DNA from 2 places in the Nostocoides sp. HKS02 genome. Region 1 is predicted to be linked to the other one. Evidence: riboswitches for the same ligand, from Rfam matches in the RefSeq annotation. Region 1 holds a riboswitch; the other holds the start of a gene.
What was found. Region 1 has a riboswitch for S-adenosylmethionine ahead of GKE56_RS06880 (homoserine O-acetyltransferase). Riboswitches for the same ligand answer to the same signal wherever they lie in the genome.

Region 1 (6,759 bases):
GAGCATCTGGCGCTGCACACGGGCCAGCTTGTTGATGACCTCGACCATGTGCACCGGGATGCGGATCGTGCGGGCCTGGTCGGCCATGGCCCGGGTGATCGCCTGACGGATCCACCACGTGGCATACGTCGAGAACTTGTAGCCCTTGGTGTAGTCGAACTTCTCGACCGCCCGGATCAGGCCGAGGTTGCCCTCCTGGATGAGGTCGAGGAAGAGCATGCCGCGACCGGTGTAGCGCTTGGCCAGTGACACGACGAGGCGCAGGTTGGCCTCGAGCAGGTGGTTCTTGGCCTTCTTGCCGTCCTGGGCGATCCACCAGAGCTCGCGCTTGAGCTTCATGTCGATCTTGTCGCCGGAGTTGAGACGCTCCTCGGCGAACAGGCCGGCCTCGATCCGCTTGGCGAGCTCGACCTCCTGCTCGGCATTGAGGAGGGCGACCTTGCCGATCTGCTTGAGGTAGTCCTTGACCGGGTCGGCGGTGGCGCCCGCGGTGACGACCTGCTGGACCGGGGCGTCCTCCTCGTCGTCATCGCGCAGAACGAAGCCGGAGCCCTCGTCCTCGTCCTCGTCGGGCTTCTTGTCCTCGGCCTCGCTGCTCTCGACGTCGACCTCTTCGAGCTCGGCCTCGACCACGTCAGCCGGCTCGGTCTCGACCGCCTCGTCCTCAGCCGGGGTGGCGGCGCTGGCGCCATCGCTGGAGGCGGCGGCCTTCTTGGTGGTGGCCTTGGCAGTCGCCTTTTTGGCGGGGGCCCCACCGGACGCGCCAGCCGCGGCACTGGCCGCGGTCTTGGTGGTCGCGGCCTTCTTTGCGACGGTCTTCGTGGCCGTCTTCGTCGCCGACGGGCTGGCCGTGGCGGTCTTGGCTGCCGCTGCGCTCGTCGCCTTGGCCGCAGGCTTGGCGGCGGCCTTGGTCGCCGTCTTCGGCGCAGCCTTCTTGGCCGAGGCGGTCGCGGTCTTGCGGGTCGCCGTGGCGGCGACCGCGCGGGTGGCCGTGACCGCGTCGAGGGTGACCGTGATGCCCTGCTCGTCGAGCGAGCGCAGGACTGCCTTCATCCGCTTGGGCGCGACCTCGGCACCCTCGAGCGCAGACCTCAATGAGGCACTGTCGACCGAACCATTGGTCCGGCCTTGCTTCAGCAGCTTCTGCAGGGCGGGGTGGCTGAACTCCTGCGGGAGCGACGATGAGGCCGCCCCCTGGGGGCTCGCAGCCTTCTTTGACACGGGCGACACGGATGACCTTTCGTCGCGGACTCGCGGCACAGCACATGCCGTCATGGGCATGCGGAGGGGATGCCTATGACAACACCAGCGGGGGCGGAAGTATTCACGAGGGCAGTGGGGCGAGGCGCCCTTTGGGACCTCGTGACAGACATTGTAAAACGAGATGCCCCGAGAACCCGCATCGGCTGCCGTTTCGACGCCGGTCCCGTGCCGATGAGCCCCGCAGGCCAGCGGTGATGGGGCCATGCAGAGTGCGGAGCCGTGGTACTCAGCCCTCCGCCTTGACAGCCAGGACGGGGCAGGAGGCGTCCAACAGGATGCGCTGGGCGTTGCTGCCGAGAATCAGCTTGCCGACCGGGGTACGACGACGAAGCCCGATGACGATGAAGTCGGCGTTCTCCTCCTCGGCGACCGCGATGAGGTCCTCGGCGGGCTCGTTGCCGCGCACCAGCTGACGGACCTCGTGCTCGAGGCCCTCTTCGTCGAGCTCGCTCTGGATCCGGGACAGCTCGGCCTCGAACCGGTTCGCCTCGTCACCGTCGAACTCGCGTCCCCCGCGCTGGGAGTTGATGACGATGAGCTTGGACTTGCGCAGCAGCGCCTCGTCTGCCGCACGGCGCAGAGCAGCTCGCCCTTCCTTCGTCGGGACATAGCCCACAACGATGGCCACGGGAACCTCCTTGTTCGTCGACCGGTGCGGCGGCGGCCGCGAGCCTGACGCTACCGGAAAAGCCGAGGTCAGGCAGGTGTGCCGAGCACTCCGGCGACGATCGCGCCGACCTGCTCCAGCTCGATCAGGAAGCCGTCGTGCCCGTAGACGGAGTGCACGGTGTGCAGCTGCGCCCCGGGAACGGCCGCCACGATCTCGTCGGACAGCCGCGGCGGATAGAGCCGGTCGGAGTCGACGGCCACGACCACGAGCTCGGCGGTGACCTTGGCCAACGCGCTCGCGATCCCGCCGCGCCCGCGGGCCACGTCGTGCGAGTTCATCGCCTCGGTGAGGACCACGTAGGAGTTCGCGTCGAACCGGCCGCCCAGCTTGCCGGCGTGGTGATCGAGGTAGGACTCGACGGCATACCGACCGTGCCCGCCGAGGGGGTCCTCGATGCCCTGCGGCGCGCGACCGAACCGCTCGTGCAGCTCCAGCTCGCTGCGGTAGGTGATGTGCGCGATGCGTCGGGCGATGCCCAAACCAGCCTCCGGCCCGGCCGGCGCGTCGTAGTAGTCGCCCCCACGGAACTGCGCGTCGGAGCGGATCGCCAACAGCTGGGCCTGGCACCAGGCGATCTGCTCGGCGGTGGCGTATGCCGTGCTGGCGAGCACGATGGCCGTCGCCACCCGCTCGGGATGGGTCACCGCCCACTCGAGGACGCGCATGCCACCCATCGAGCCGCCGAGCACCAGGCGCCAACGCGCGATGCCGAGGGCGTCCGCCAGGAGCGCTTCGGTCTGCACCTGGTCGCGCACCGTGACGAACGGGAACCGGCTCCCCCAGGGCACGCCGTCGGGCGCCGCGGAGGCGGGGCCAGTGGTCCCCTGACACCCGCCGAGGACGTTGGCGGCAACCACGAAGAACCGCGTCGTGTCGAGCGGTCGACCGGGCCCGATCAGGCCGTCCCACCACCCTGGGGTCGGATGCCCGGGCCCGGCCTCGCCGACCACGTGGCTGTCACCGGTGAGCGCGTGCTCGACCAGAATCGCGTTGTCACCAGCGGCATTGAGCTGCCCCCAGCTCTCGTACGCCACCCGGACCCCGGGCAGGACCCCGCCGCGCTCGAGCTCCACTGCACCGAGCTCGACGAACTGCCGGTTGCCCGCGGGGTCGCCGTCACGCCAGGCGTGCGACGTCGTCGGTGGACGGGAGGTGGTGGTCATGTCCGGAACTCCTGGGGCCTTCGCGCTTGCCGACTGGATCCACGGTGCCCAGCTCGGCCCGGTCATCACCCGGGGCACCCCACCGCGAGGAGGGTTGCCGCCCAGCGAGCCGGGGCTTGACGCTGGAACTCATGACCTGACCTGCATCATACGAGCCAGCCCCGTCGTCATCTCGCGGCGTCCGGAGACTGGACGGTGACGCCGCGCCGAGTCGCCGTCGACCGCGCGGCCACCCCTGGGCGGATGCCGAGGTCGATCAACCGCGCGATCAGCTGGGCCAGCCGGTAGTCAGGGGCGTGCTCGAGCGCACGGTCGAGCGCCACCCGCGCGACCGTGCCGTCGCCGAGGTGCCAGGCGACGGTGGCGAGCATGGTCAACACGGGCGCCGCATCGGGGTCGGGCACCGCCCGGGCGAGCCACTCGAGTCGACCACGCAGCACCCGGGCGGCCGCAGCGGCCAAGGTCCCCGAGCTCGCCGGGGACCGCGGCGAGAGCGCTGAGCCCACCGCGTCGACCAGGTCGTCGGGCAGCGCCTCGAGGGGCAGCGAGCCGGGGCACAGCCAGGCGATCAGGGCATCGCGCAGCTCGATGTCCCGCAGGCTGTGGACGAGCTCGGCCACGTCGGGAGCGGACAGCTCCTCGGGAAGGAAGCGGTCGGGGTCGCTCCGACAGACCACTGCCCACAGGGAGAGCCACGCCATCCGGCGCGCGGCGGCCGGGCGGCCCGGCGCTTCGTCCTTGGCCAGCTCGATGGCCACGAGGTCACTGACCGCCGGATCGGCGCGGACCGTTGCCGCAACCTGCGCCCGGTCCGGCAGCGGCGACACCCCCTGACCGACGAAGTCGGCCACCGCCGGGGTGCTGGCAGGCTCGGGCAGGGGCTGACCCTCGGGTGGGCAACAGCCTTGGGTGCAGTCGAGGCTGAACCATCGGCCGTCCCGGACCACCAGGCGCTCGAGCACCGCGATCTCGGCCTCGCACAACGGGCCGACCAGGGCATCGAGCATGGGGGCGGCCAGCTCCGCGCTCGACTCGAACCCCGCGAGCAGGACGGCCTCGATCCGCTCACGCACGAGCGGGCCGACGAGGGCTGCTGCCGCATCGACCACCCCAGCGGGCTCGGGCAGGTCGAGCCGCTCCACCAGCTCGACCGCCCCGTCGTGCAGGCCGAGCACCACGACACTGTCGCTCGGGTGGTACCCGAGCTGGTAGGGAATGGAGGCGAGCACGTCGCCCGGACCGCGGAGCCGGATCGCTGTCATCCGCCCACCCTCGACCGGCACGCCCCGGTGGACGAGCCGCGGCCCGCTGAGCCGTGGACGACCGGGAGCTGTCGAACCGGGTGTGGACGCGGGGGTCGTCAGCCCCGCGAATGACGAGGGGGCGTCACCGTCACCGGACCACCTCTCCTGGCACCGTCTGGGCGACCGAGGATGCGCGCTCCCAGCCGAGGAAGGCCTCGGTCTCGGTGATCACGCTCGCCGCGATCCAGGACAGCACCACCGCGTCGTCGGCCAGGCCGACGAGCGGCAGGAACGCCTCGGGGATGAGGTCCACGGGCGAGATGACGTAGGCGACGGCGCCCAGCAGGAGCAGGAGGCGTCGGCGGGAGGTGCCGGCATACTCACCGCTGAACGTGGCCCGGACCAAGCGCGGGAGGCTGGTGACCCGGTCCGCCACGGACGGCGAACCCGGGCGGGTGGCCGCACGCACGGCGGCGGCGAGGGTGCGCACGGCACCCAGACGGGTGGTGGAACGACGGTGGGGCATGGTCCTGCTCCTTGCTGTCACGGGCGCCGTGGGGTGGCCCGAACACGGTTCCAACGACGCCGTCGCCTCCGTGATTCCCGAAGGTCGCCCACCCCGTTACAAGCCGGCGACCTTCGGCGGGAACTCGTGACGAGCGTGGTCGGCGATCCGCTTGAGCAGGTAGCCGTCCAGTCCGGCCCCGAGCACGCCACCGATCACCGGAACGCCCTTGCCGAACCGGGTCAGCGTCTTCTTGCCGGCGGTCGCGAGCAACCGGAAGCCCACGGCCTTGTTGACCACCATCAGCGCCGGACCGGGCAGGCGCTGGGCCGCCAGGTTGGACAGCCTGCCGGTCGCCATGACACCCGCCTTCTTGAGCAGGTCGTCGGCGTCGGCTCCCACCAGCGTGAGGAGTACGGCCGACCTGATCTCCGGCCGCTTGATGTCGTAGCCGCGCAGTGTGGCGACAGCGGCGACCATCCGGGTCGCCACGACGTAGAACTCCAGCACGTTGACGGGCAGGGCGACCGGCAGCGTGATGAACCCGCCGAGCCCGGTCACGAAGCCACCAGCGGCTGCGAGCCGCAGGTGGGTGCGGATCACCGCGTCGACGGCCTCCTCGGCGTCCGGCTTCTCGGCCCGCTTCACGTCGGCGACCTTCTGGGCGGAGTCGAACGGGCCCTTGCCGTCGATCCCGACGTCGAGGAGGTTCTCGACCAGCCCCGTCACCGTCCCCGAGAACAGACCTGAGTCGGCCTGGTCCGCGCGGGCGCGCTCGAGTGCCGACCCGCCGGGGGTGGCCTGCGCGGCGGCCTGGTCGGTGTCGTCCTTGCCCAGTCCGAGAAAGCCCACGGACCCTCCTAGGTAGTGTCGGGGTGGTGTCGGGCCATCCTGCCACGAGCGGTTCTGACCAGCAGGTTTAGCCTTGGGTCATGCCCGAGAATGCTGAGTCCACCTTCGCCGCGTACGCCCACCCCGAGCGCCTGGTCAGCACCGACTGGCTCGCCGAGCAGCTTGCCGCCGGCACCGTCGGCTCCAGCTCCGCCGACCGGATCGTCGTGCTCGAGTCCGACGAGGACGTCCTGCTCTACGACACCGGCCATATCCCTGGCGCGCTCAAGCTCGACTGGCACCAGGACCTCAACGACCCGGTCGTGCGCGACTACGTCGACGGCGAGCAGTTCGCCAAGGTCATGTCCGAGCGTGGCATCGACCGTGACACCACCGTGGTCATCTACGGCGACAAGAACAACTGGTGGGCCGCCTACGCCCTCTGGGTCATGACGCTCTTCGGCCACGAGGACGTCCGGCTGCTCGACGGCGGGCGCGCCAAGTGGATCGCCGAGGGTCGCGAGCTCACCAAGGACATGCCTGCGCTGGGCACCGCGAGCGGCGCGGCATACCCGGTCGTGGAGCGCGACGACGCGCCGATCCGGGCGTTCAAGGACGACGTCCTGGCCCATCTCGGCGGCCCCCTGGTCGATGTGCGGTCGCCCGGAGAGTTCTCCGGTGAGCTGCTCCACATGCCCGACTACCCGCAGGAGGGCGCGATGCGTGGTGGGCACATCCCCGGCGCCAAATCGGTGCCGTGGGCGCGCGCCGCCAACGAGGACGGCACCTTCAAGTCGCGCGCCGACCTCGAGGCGATCTACCAGGAGGAGCAGGGGCTCGACCCCGCCGAAGCGACGGTGGCGTACTGCCGCATCGGCGAGCGCTCCTCCCACACCTGGTTCGTCCTCACCCACCTGCTGGGCTTCGAGAACGTCCGCAACTACGACGGGTCCTGGACGGAGTGGGGCAACGCCGTGCGCGTGCCGGTGGAGAAGTGAGCACGCCGATCCCGCTCCCCCCGGCGCTCCAGGAGATCGCCGACGACTTCGCCGATCTCGCTGCGCCCCAACGGCTCGAGCTGCT
Region 2 (6,759 bases), 930 kb from region 1:
ACGCCGAAGATCCCGATGAGGGTCCGCCCGAGCGCCGCGTCGCCCGCGAACGGGTAGGCCAGCACCTCGAGGAGCTGGGCGCCGAGGAGCACCCCGCTCGGGTGCGCCTTGACCGCCGAGAGCTGTGCGCGCATGGCGCCCACCCTAGGGGCGGTCAGTCGGTGATGACGCTGACCCGAAGGGTCCTGGCCGCGACAACCGCGGCGAGGGTGGCGCAGCTGGCCATGACGACCGCCATCGGGACCGCGGAGCCGGAGCCCATCGCACCGATCAGCGGCGCCGCTGCCCCACCGATCGCGAACTGCGAGGCGCCGAGCAGCGCGGCTGCCGTGCCGGCCGCCTCACCGTGCCGGGTGAGCGCGAGCGCGGGGGTGTTCGGGAAGGTCAGGCCGGCGCAGGCCAGCACCACCCAGAGCGGCGCAAGGATCGTGGCGAGCCCACCGATCCCGGTGACGGCAGCGGCGAGCAGCGTCAGCGCGGCCACGGCGGACACGCTTACGGCGGCCCGCAGCACGATGCGCGGGCCGTACCGCCGCACCAGCAGCGGGTTGACCTGCGAAGCCACGATGAGGCCGAGGGAGTTGGCTCCGAACACGAGGGCGAACTGCTGGGCGCTCAGGCCGTAGACGTCCTGCAGGACGAACGACGAGCCGCCGATGTAGGAGAAGAGCGTGGCGAAGCCGAGCCCCGCCACGAGCACCAGCCCGACGAAGGTGCGGTCGCGAAGCAGGCCGCGGTAGGTGCCGAGGACGTCGCGGACATCGGCCGGGCGACGTCGCTCCACCGGCAGCGTCTCGCGCAGCGCGGTCGACGCCAGCGTCACGAGCAGCACCCCGGCCACCGCCAGCACGACGAAGACGCCGCGCCACGTCGTGAACCGCAGGATGGCTCCCCCGAGCGTCGGCGCGAGGATCGGCGCCACGCCGGAGACGAGCATGAGGCGCGACAGCAGGGTCGCCGCGGCCGAGCCCACGAAGACGTCGCGGACCGTGGCCATCGCCACGACCGCCACCGCGGCGTTGCCCAGGCCCTGGAGCACGCGTCCGACGGTCAGCAGCTCCACCGTCGGCGCGAGGGCGCAGAGCACCGACGCGAGGATGTGCAGCGCCACCCCGGCGATCAGCGGCTTGCGCCGGCCGATGGCGTCGGACAGCGGCCCGATGAGCAGCTGCCCGAGGCCCATGCCGAGCAGGATCCCGGTCAGGGTGGCCTGGACCGCCGACTCCGAGGCAGCGAGGTCGTGGGTGATCGACGGCAGGGCGGGCAGGTAGGTGTCGATGGTGAGCGGCCCGATGGCCATCAGCGCGCCGAGGACCAGGACGAACCGCAGGGTGGACCGCGCGCTCGGGGCCGGGCTGGGCGCCAGTCCTGCCGGGCTGGGCGCCGGGCCCGCCGGGACGGGAGCCGTCGCGTGAGCCGCGTGGGGCGTCGTCACGGTGGCGTCGGTCAGCGGCTCGGTGGTTGTGGTCACGTGGGCGCAACGACGACGGGCCCCCAATCCATTCCGCCCATTCCGCCCGGCTCAGTCGCGTCCGGTGAGCTCCCACGCATCGGTCGACTCCGGCGCCTGCTCGTACCCGTCGTACTGCGCCGCGACCGGGTCGCCGTCGTAGCGCGGGTCGCGCCCCGCGGCATACGGCGCCGGGCCAGGCGCGCCGAGGTCGTCAGTGCTGTCGGTGGACCCGTGGCTGACCGGCGCCTGCGCGTCGAACACCGGCTCCGGGTCCGGCACCACGTCACCGCGCATGAGCGCCAGCGTGACCGGGAGGTCGTCGGGCTTCACGAGCACGTCGCGCGCCTTGGAGCCCTCGGAGGGTCCCACCACGCCGCGGGACTCGAGCAGGTCCATGAGGCGGCCGGCCTTGGCGAAGCCGACGCGCAGCTTGCGCTGCAGCATCGACGTCGAGCCGAACTGCGTCGTGACGACGAGCTCGGTGGCCTGCAGCAGCAGGTCGAGGTCGTCACCGATGTCGTCCTCGACCTGCTTCTTCGCCGCGACGACGGTCACGTCGTCGCGGTAGTTCGGCTTGAGCTGCTCGGTGACGTGCTTGACGACGTTCTGGATCTCGGACTCGGTGACCCAGGCGCCCTGCACACGCATCGGCTTGCTCGTGCCCATCGGCAGGAACAAGCGCGTCACCCTGGCCGATGAGCTTCTCGGCGCCCGGCTGGTCGAGGACCACCCGGCTGTCCGCCAGCGAGGAGGTGGCGAAGGCCATCCGGGACGGGATGTTCGCCTTGATCAGGCCGGTGACGACGTCCACGGACGGGCGCTGCGTGGCCAGGACGAGGTGGATGCCGGCGGCCCGCGCGAGCTGGGTGATGCGGACGATGCACTCCTCGACGTCTCGTGGCGCGACCATCATGAGGTCGGCGAGCTCGTCGACGATGACCAGCAGGTAGGGGTACGGGTGGATGACCCGCTCGGACCCGGGCAGCGGCTTGACCTTGCCGGCCCGCACCGCCTTGTTGAAGTCGTCGACGTGCTTGAACCCGAACTGCGCGAGGTCGTCGTAGCGGGTGTCCATCTCGCGCACGACCCACTGCAGCGCTTCGGCGGCCTTCTTGGGGTTCGTGATGATCGGGGTGATGAGGTGCGGGATCCCCTCGTATGCCGTGAGCTCCACCCGCTTGGGGTCGACCAGGACCATGCGGACCTCGTCGGGCGTGGAGCGCATGAGCACCGAGGTGATCATCGAGTTCACGAAGCTCGACTTGCCGGCCCCGGTGGCACCGGCGACGAGCAGGTGGGGCATCTTCGCGAGGTTGGCGATGACGTAGCCGCCCTCCACGTCCTTGCCGACGCCCATGACCATCGGGTGGTCGTTGCCGCGGGCGGCCTGGCTGCGCAGCACGTCGCCGAGGCTGACCTTCTCGCGGTCGGCGTTCGGGATCTCGATGCCGATGGCGGACTTGCCCGGGATCGGGCTGAGGATGCGCACGTCGGCCGAGGCCACGGCATACGCGATGTTCTTGGACAGGGCGGTGACCCGCTCGACCTTCGTGCCGCGACCGAGCTCGACCTCGTAGCGGGTGACGGTCGGCCCGCGGCTGAAGCCGGTGACCTGGGCGTCGATGTCGAACTGCTCGAGGACCTGCGACAGCGACTCGACGACGCGGTCGTTGGCGGCGCTGCGGGTCTTGTGCGGCGAGCCCGGCTCGAGGAGGGCGTTGTCGGGCAGCGTGTAGGTGATGTCGCCGGCGAGGGCGAGCTGCTCGACGCGCTGCGGCAGGGGCGTCGTGGGAGGCGCCTCGAGGGCGGCCTTCACCTCGACGGCGGGGCTTCGGGTGGCGCTGCCCGGCCCGGCGGGCGCGGACGGAGCGAGGACTCCCGGCGCGGTCGGGCGCTTCTCGCCGGGCCGCAGGCGGCGGCCGTCGGGCGCCACGAGGGCCGCCTGCTCGAACGCCTCGTCGCCGTCCAGCGGCCCGTCGGGGTCGATGACGCGGCGGCGACGCCTGGGCTTCTCTTCGGCCGCCGGCTCGGTCTCGTCGGTCGGGACGCCGCGGTGGAGCAGCTGGTCGCGCAGCTCGCGCAGCCGTTCGGGGATCTGGTGGACCGGGGTGGCAGTCATCACGAGCAGGCCGAAGAGCCCCAGCATGAGCAGGATCGGCACGGTGCCGTACGTCGAGACCGCCGCCTGGAGTGGGCTCGAGGCGAGGAAGCCGATGATCCCGCCGCCGTCGCGCATGCCGGCCGCCCCGTGGGGCGGGGTCGGGATGCCTGCGGCGACGTGCGCCAGCCCCGCGGCAGACACCACCATCGCGCCCAGGCCGATGCCGATGCGCGAGTTGGCCGCGCTGTCCTGAGGTGCGCGGAGCAAGCGGGTGCCGAGGAAGAGCAGGGCGAGCGGGACGGCATACGCCACCCGACCGAAGGTGCCGGCCACCACGGCATGGACGACGTCGCCCAGCGCGCCCTCGAACGCCCACCACTCCCGGGCGGCGACGAGGATGGACAGCCCGATGAGGAAGAAGCCGAGCCCGTCGCGCCGGTGCTCGGGCTCGAGGTCGCTCGCGGTGTGGCCGACGCGGCGCACGGCACCGCCGGCGACGTGGGCCATCCCCATCCACGTGCCCTTGACCGCGCGCAGGGGGAAGCGGGAGTCCCCCACCGCTGGTCTTGCCGCGGGCCGGGGACTTGCGGGGCGTGCTGCTCTTGCGGTTCGCGGGCCGCGTTGCTGTGCTGCGGCCAGCCGCGCGCGCGGTGGACGGACGTGTCGCCATGCTCCGCAGGCTACGCGATGGTCACACCCGACACACGTGTCACACGCGTTCCACCCGGGCGAATCTCGGATCCGTGGTCTCAGATGACGGGCAGCGCTGTCCATCCCGTGGCCGGAACGGCTAGGGTCCTCGGTCAAGGTCATGAGTGTCAGCGCGTAGCCCCGGCTTGCTGACCAGCAACCCTCCACCGCGGTGGGGTGCTCCGGGTGACGACCGGGCCGTCTGCACCCGCAGCCGGCAAGCGCGGACCCGCAGCTTCGGGTCCACCGGACCAGGAGTTGTCGCGAATGTCGGTCGCCAGCACCCCACCCCACGCTCGTCGGACCGCTCCCCTGGCAGCGGCCCGAGACCACCTCCGCGCCGTGCCCGCACTCGAACGGGCCGGCGCTGGCTTGCCGCCGGTCGTGTCGGCCGGCCTGGGCGTGCCCACGCTCCACGGAACCGTGGACTACGCCAACTTCGACCACGCCGCCTCCACCCCCGCGCTGGTCAGCGTGAAGCAGGCCGTGGACACCGCCCTGCGCACCTACTCGTCGGTCCACCGCGGCAACGGCTACGCCTCGCGCGTGACGAGCGCGTGGTACGAAGAGGCGCGCGCCGAGGTGGCCGCGTTCGTGGGTGCCCGCGCGGGCGACGAGGTCATCTTCACGCGCAACAGCACGGACTCGTTCAACCTGCTGGCGCGGGCACTCCCCCGCGACACGAGCGTGTTCGTCTTCGAGACCGAGCACCACGCCGCCCTGCTGCCGTGGAAGCCGCGGCAGACCGTGCGGCTGCCCGTGCCCGGCACCCCGGCCGACGCCCAGGCCGTGCTCCGGTCCGCGCTCGCAACCCGGCACGGCCGCCACCGCCTCGTCGTCCTGGCCGGCGCCTCCAACGTCACGGGCGAGGTGTGGCCGGTCCGCGAGCTCGCCGCGATCGCCCGACGAGCAGGTGCCAGGGTCGTCCTCGACGCCGCGCAGCTGGCCCCGCACCGGCACATCGACCTCGACGAGCTCGGCGTCGACTACGTCGTGCTGTCCGGCCACAAGCTCTACGCCCCGTTCGGCGCCGGCGTGCTGGCGGGACGCTCCGACTGGCTCGACGCCGCGCAGCCCTACCTCGCCGGCGGTGGGGCCACCCGCGCCGTCACCGAGGAGGGCGTGCAGTGGCAGACCGGGGCCGCACGCCACGAAGCCGGCAGCCCGAACGTCGTGGGCGCCATCGCGCTCGCTGCGGCCTGCCACACGCTGCGGGCCAATGCTGCGGCGGTCGAGGCACACGAGCGCGCCCTTGGCTCGCGCCTGCTCGAGGGGCTGCGCGCCATCGACGGGGTCGAGACGTACTCGCTGTTCGGCGAGGACCATGACCGGGTCGCGGTCGCCACCTTCACCATCGACGGGCTCGACTCCTCGCTGGTGTCGGCGGCCCTGTCTGCCGAGCACGGGGTCGGGGTGCGGGACGGCAAGTTCTGTGCCCACCTGTGCGTCGACGCCCTGCTCGACGACCCGTATGCCGCGGGGCCGAGCACCGCGGTGCGCGCCAGCGTCGGCCTGGGCACCACGCCCGCCCACGTCGAGCGGCTGCTCGCGGCCGTCGCCGAGCTGGCCGAGCACGGAGCGGGGTTCGACTACACGCCTACGGCCGACGGCTGGGTGCTCGCTGCCGACGCGGACCCGCGCGAGGACCTGCCCACGCGCCCCTGGTAGCGCCGTTCGTGCAGCGAGCCGCCCCGGCATCACGCCTGGATGACCACCGGGATGATCATCGGACGGCGACGGATCTTGCCGCCGACCCAGCTGCCGACCGCGCGACGCATGACCTGCTCGAGCTGGTAGGAGTCGGTGACGCCGTTGCCCGTGGCCTCGGCCAGGGCCTGCTCGATCTTGGGTCGGACCTGGTTGAAGATCTCGTCGTCCTCGGCGAAGCCGCGGGCGGTGATCTCGGGGCCGGCCGCGATCTTGCCGGTCGCGGCATCCATGACGACGATGACCGAGACGAAACCCTCGTCGCGCAGGATGCGGCGGTCCTTGAGCAGGGCCTCGTCGAACTCGCCCACCGAGGACCCGTCGACGTAGATGTAGCCGCAGGGGACGGCGCCGACGATGCTCGCCACACCGTCGACCAGGTCGACCACGACACCGTCCTCGGCCAGGACCACCTGTGCGCGCGGGACGCCGGTCTGCTCCGCGAGCTTGCCGTTGGCCACGAGGTGGCGCCATTCGCCGTGCACCGGCATGACGTTGCGGGGCTTGACGATGTTGTAGCAGTAGAGCAGCTCGCCGGCACTGGCGTGACCCGAGACGTGGACCTTGGCGTTGCCCTTGTGGACGACGTCGGCCCCGAGCCGCATGAGGCCGTTGATGACGCGGTAGACGGCGTTCTCGTTGCCCGGGATCAGGGAGGACGCCATGAGGACGGTGTCACCGTCGCCGACCTCGATGCGGTGGTCGCGGTTGGCCATGCGTGAGAGCGCGGCCATCGGCTCACCCTGGGACCCGGTGCAGATGAGGACGACCTGCCGGTCCGGGAGGTTGCCGAGCTTCTTGACGTCGA

Region 2: another riboswitch for S-adenosylmethionine. It lies ahead of GKE56_RS02390 (aminotransferase class V-fold PLP-dependent enzyme); the one in region 1 lies ahead of GKE56_RS06880 (homoserine O-acetyltransferase).

The regions. Positions count from the first base shown of each region.
Region 1 covers NZ_CP046121.1:1,442,691-1,449,449, forward strand. The annotation lists gene GKE56_RS06870 (RNA polymerase sigma factor) at 1-1,275, opposite strand, end outside; gene GKE56_RS06875 (universal stress protein) at 1,490-1,891, opposite strand; gene GKE56_RS06880 (homoserine O-acetyltransferase) at 1,960-3,096, opposite strand; SAM riboswitch class IV at 3,114-3,233, opposite strand; gene GKE56_RS06885 (DUF4192 domain-containing protein) at 3,264-4,358, opposite strand; gene GKE56_RS06890 (YkvA family protein) at 4,489-4,866, opposite strand; gene GKE56_RS06895 (EcsC family protein) at 4,963-5,697, opposite strand; gene GKE56_RS06900 (sulfurtransferase) at 5,778-6,674, shown strand; gene GKE56_RS06905 (SufE family protein) at 6,671-6,759, shown strand, end outside.
Region 2 covers NZ_CP046121.1:511,495-518,253, reverse strand. The annotation lists gene GKE56_RS17150 (hypothetical protein) at 1-57, shown strand, start outside; gene GKE56_RS02400 (multidrug effflux MFS transporter) at 155-1,471, opposite strand; partial or broken gene GKE56_RS02395 (DNA translocase FtsK 4TM domain-containing protein) at 1,523-4,067, opposite strand; SAM riboswitch class IV at 4,362-4,474, shown strand; gene GKE56_RS02390 (aminotransferase class V-fold PLP-dependent enzyme) at 4,587-5,912, shown strand; gene GKE56_RS02385 (ribonuclease J) at 5,942-6,759, opposite strand, start outside.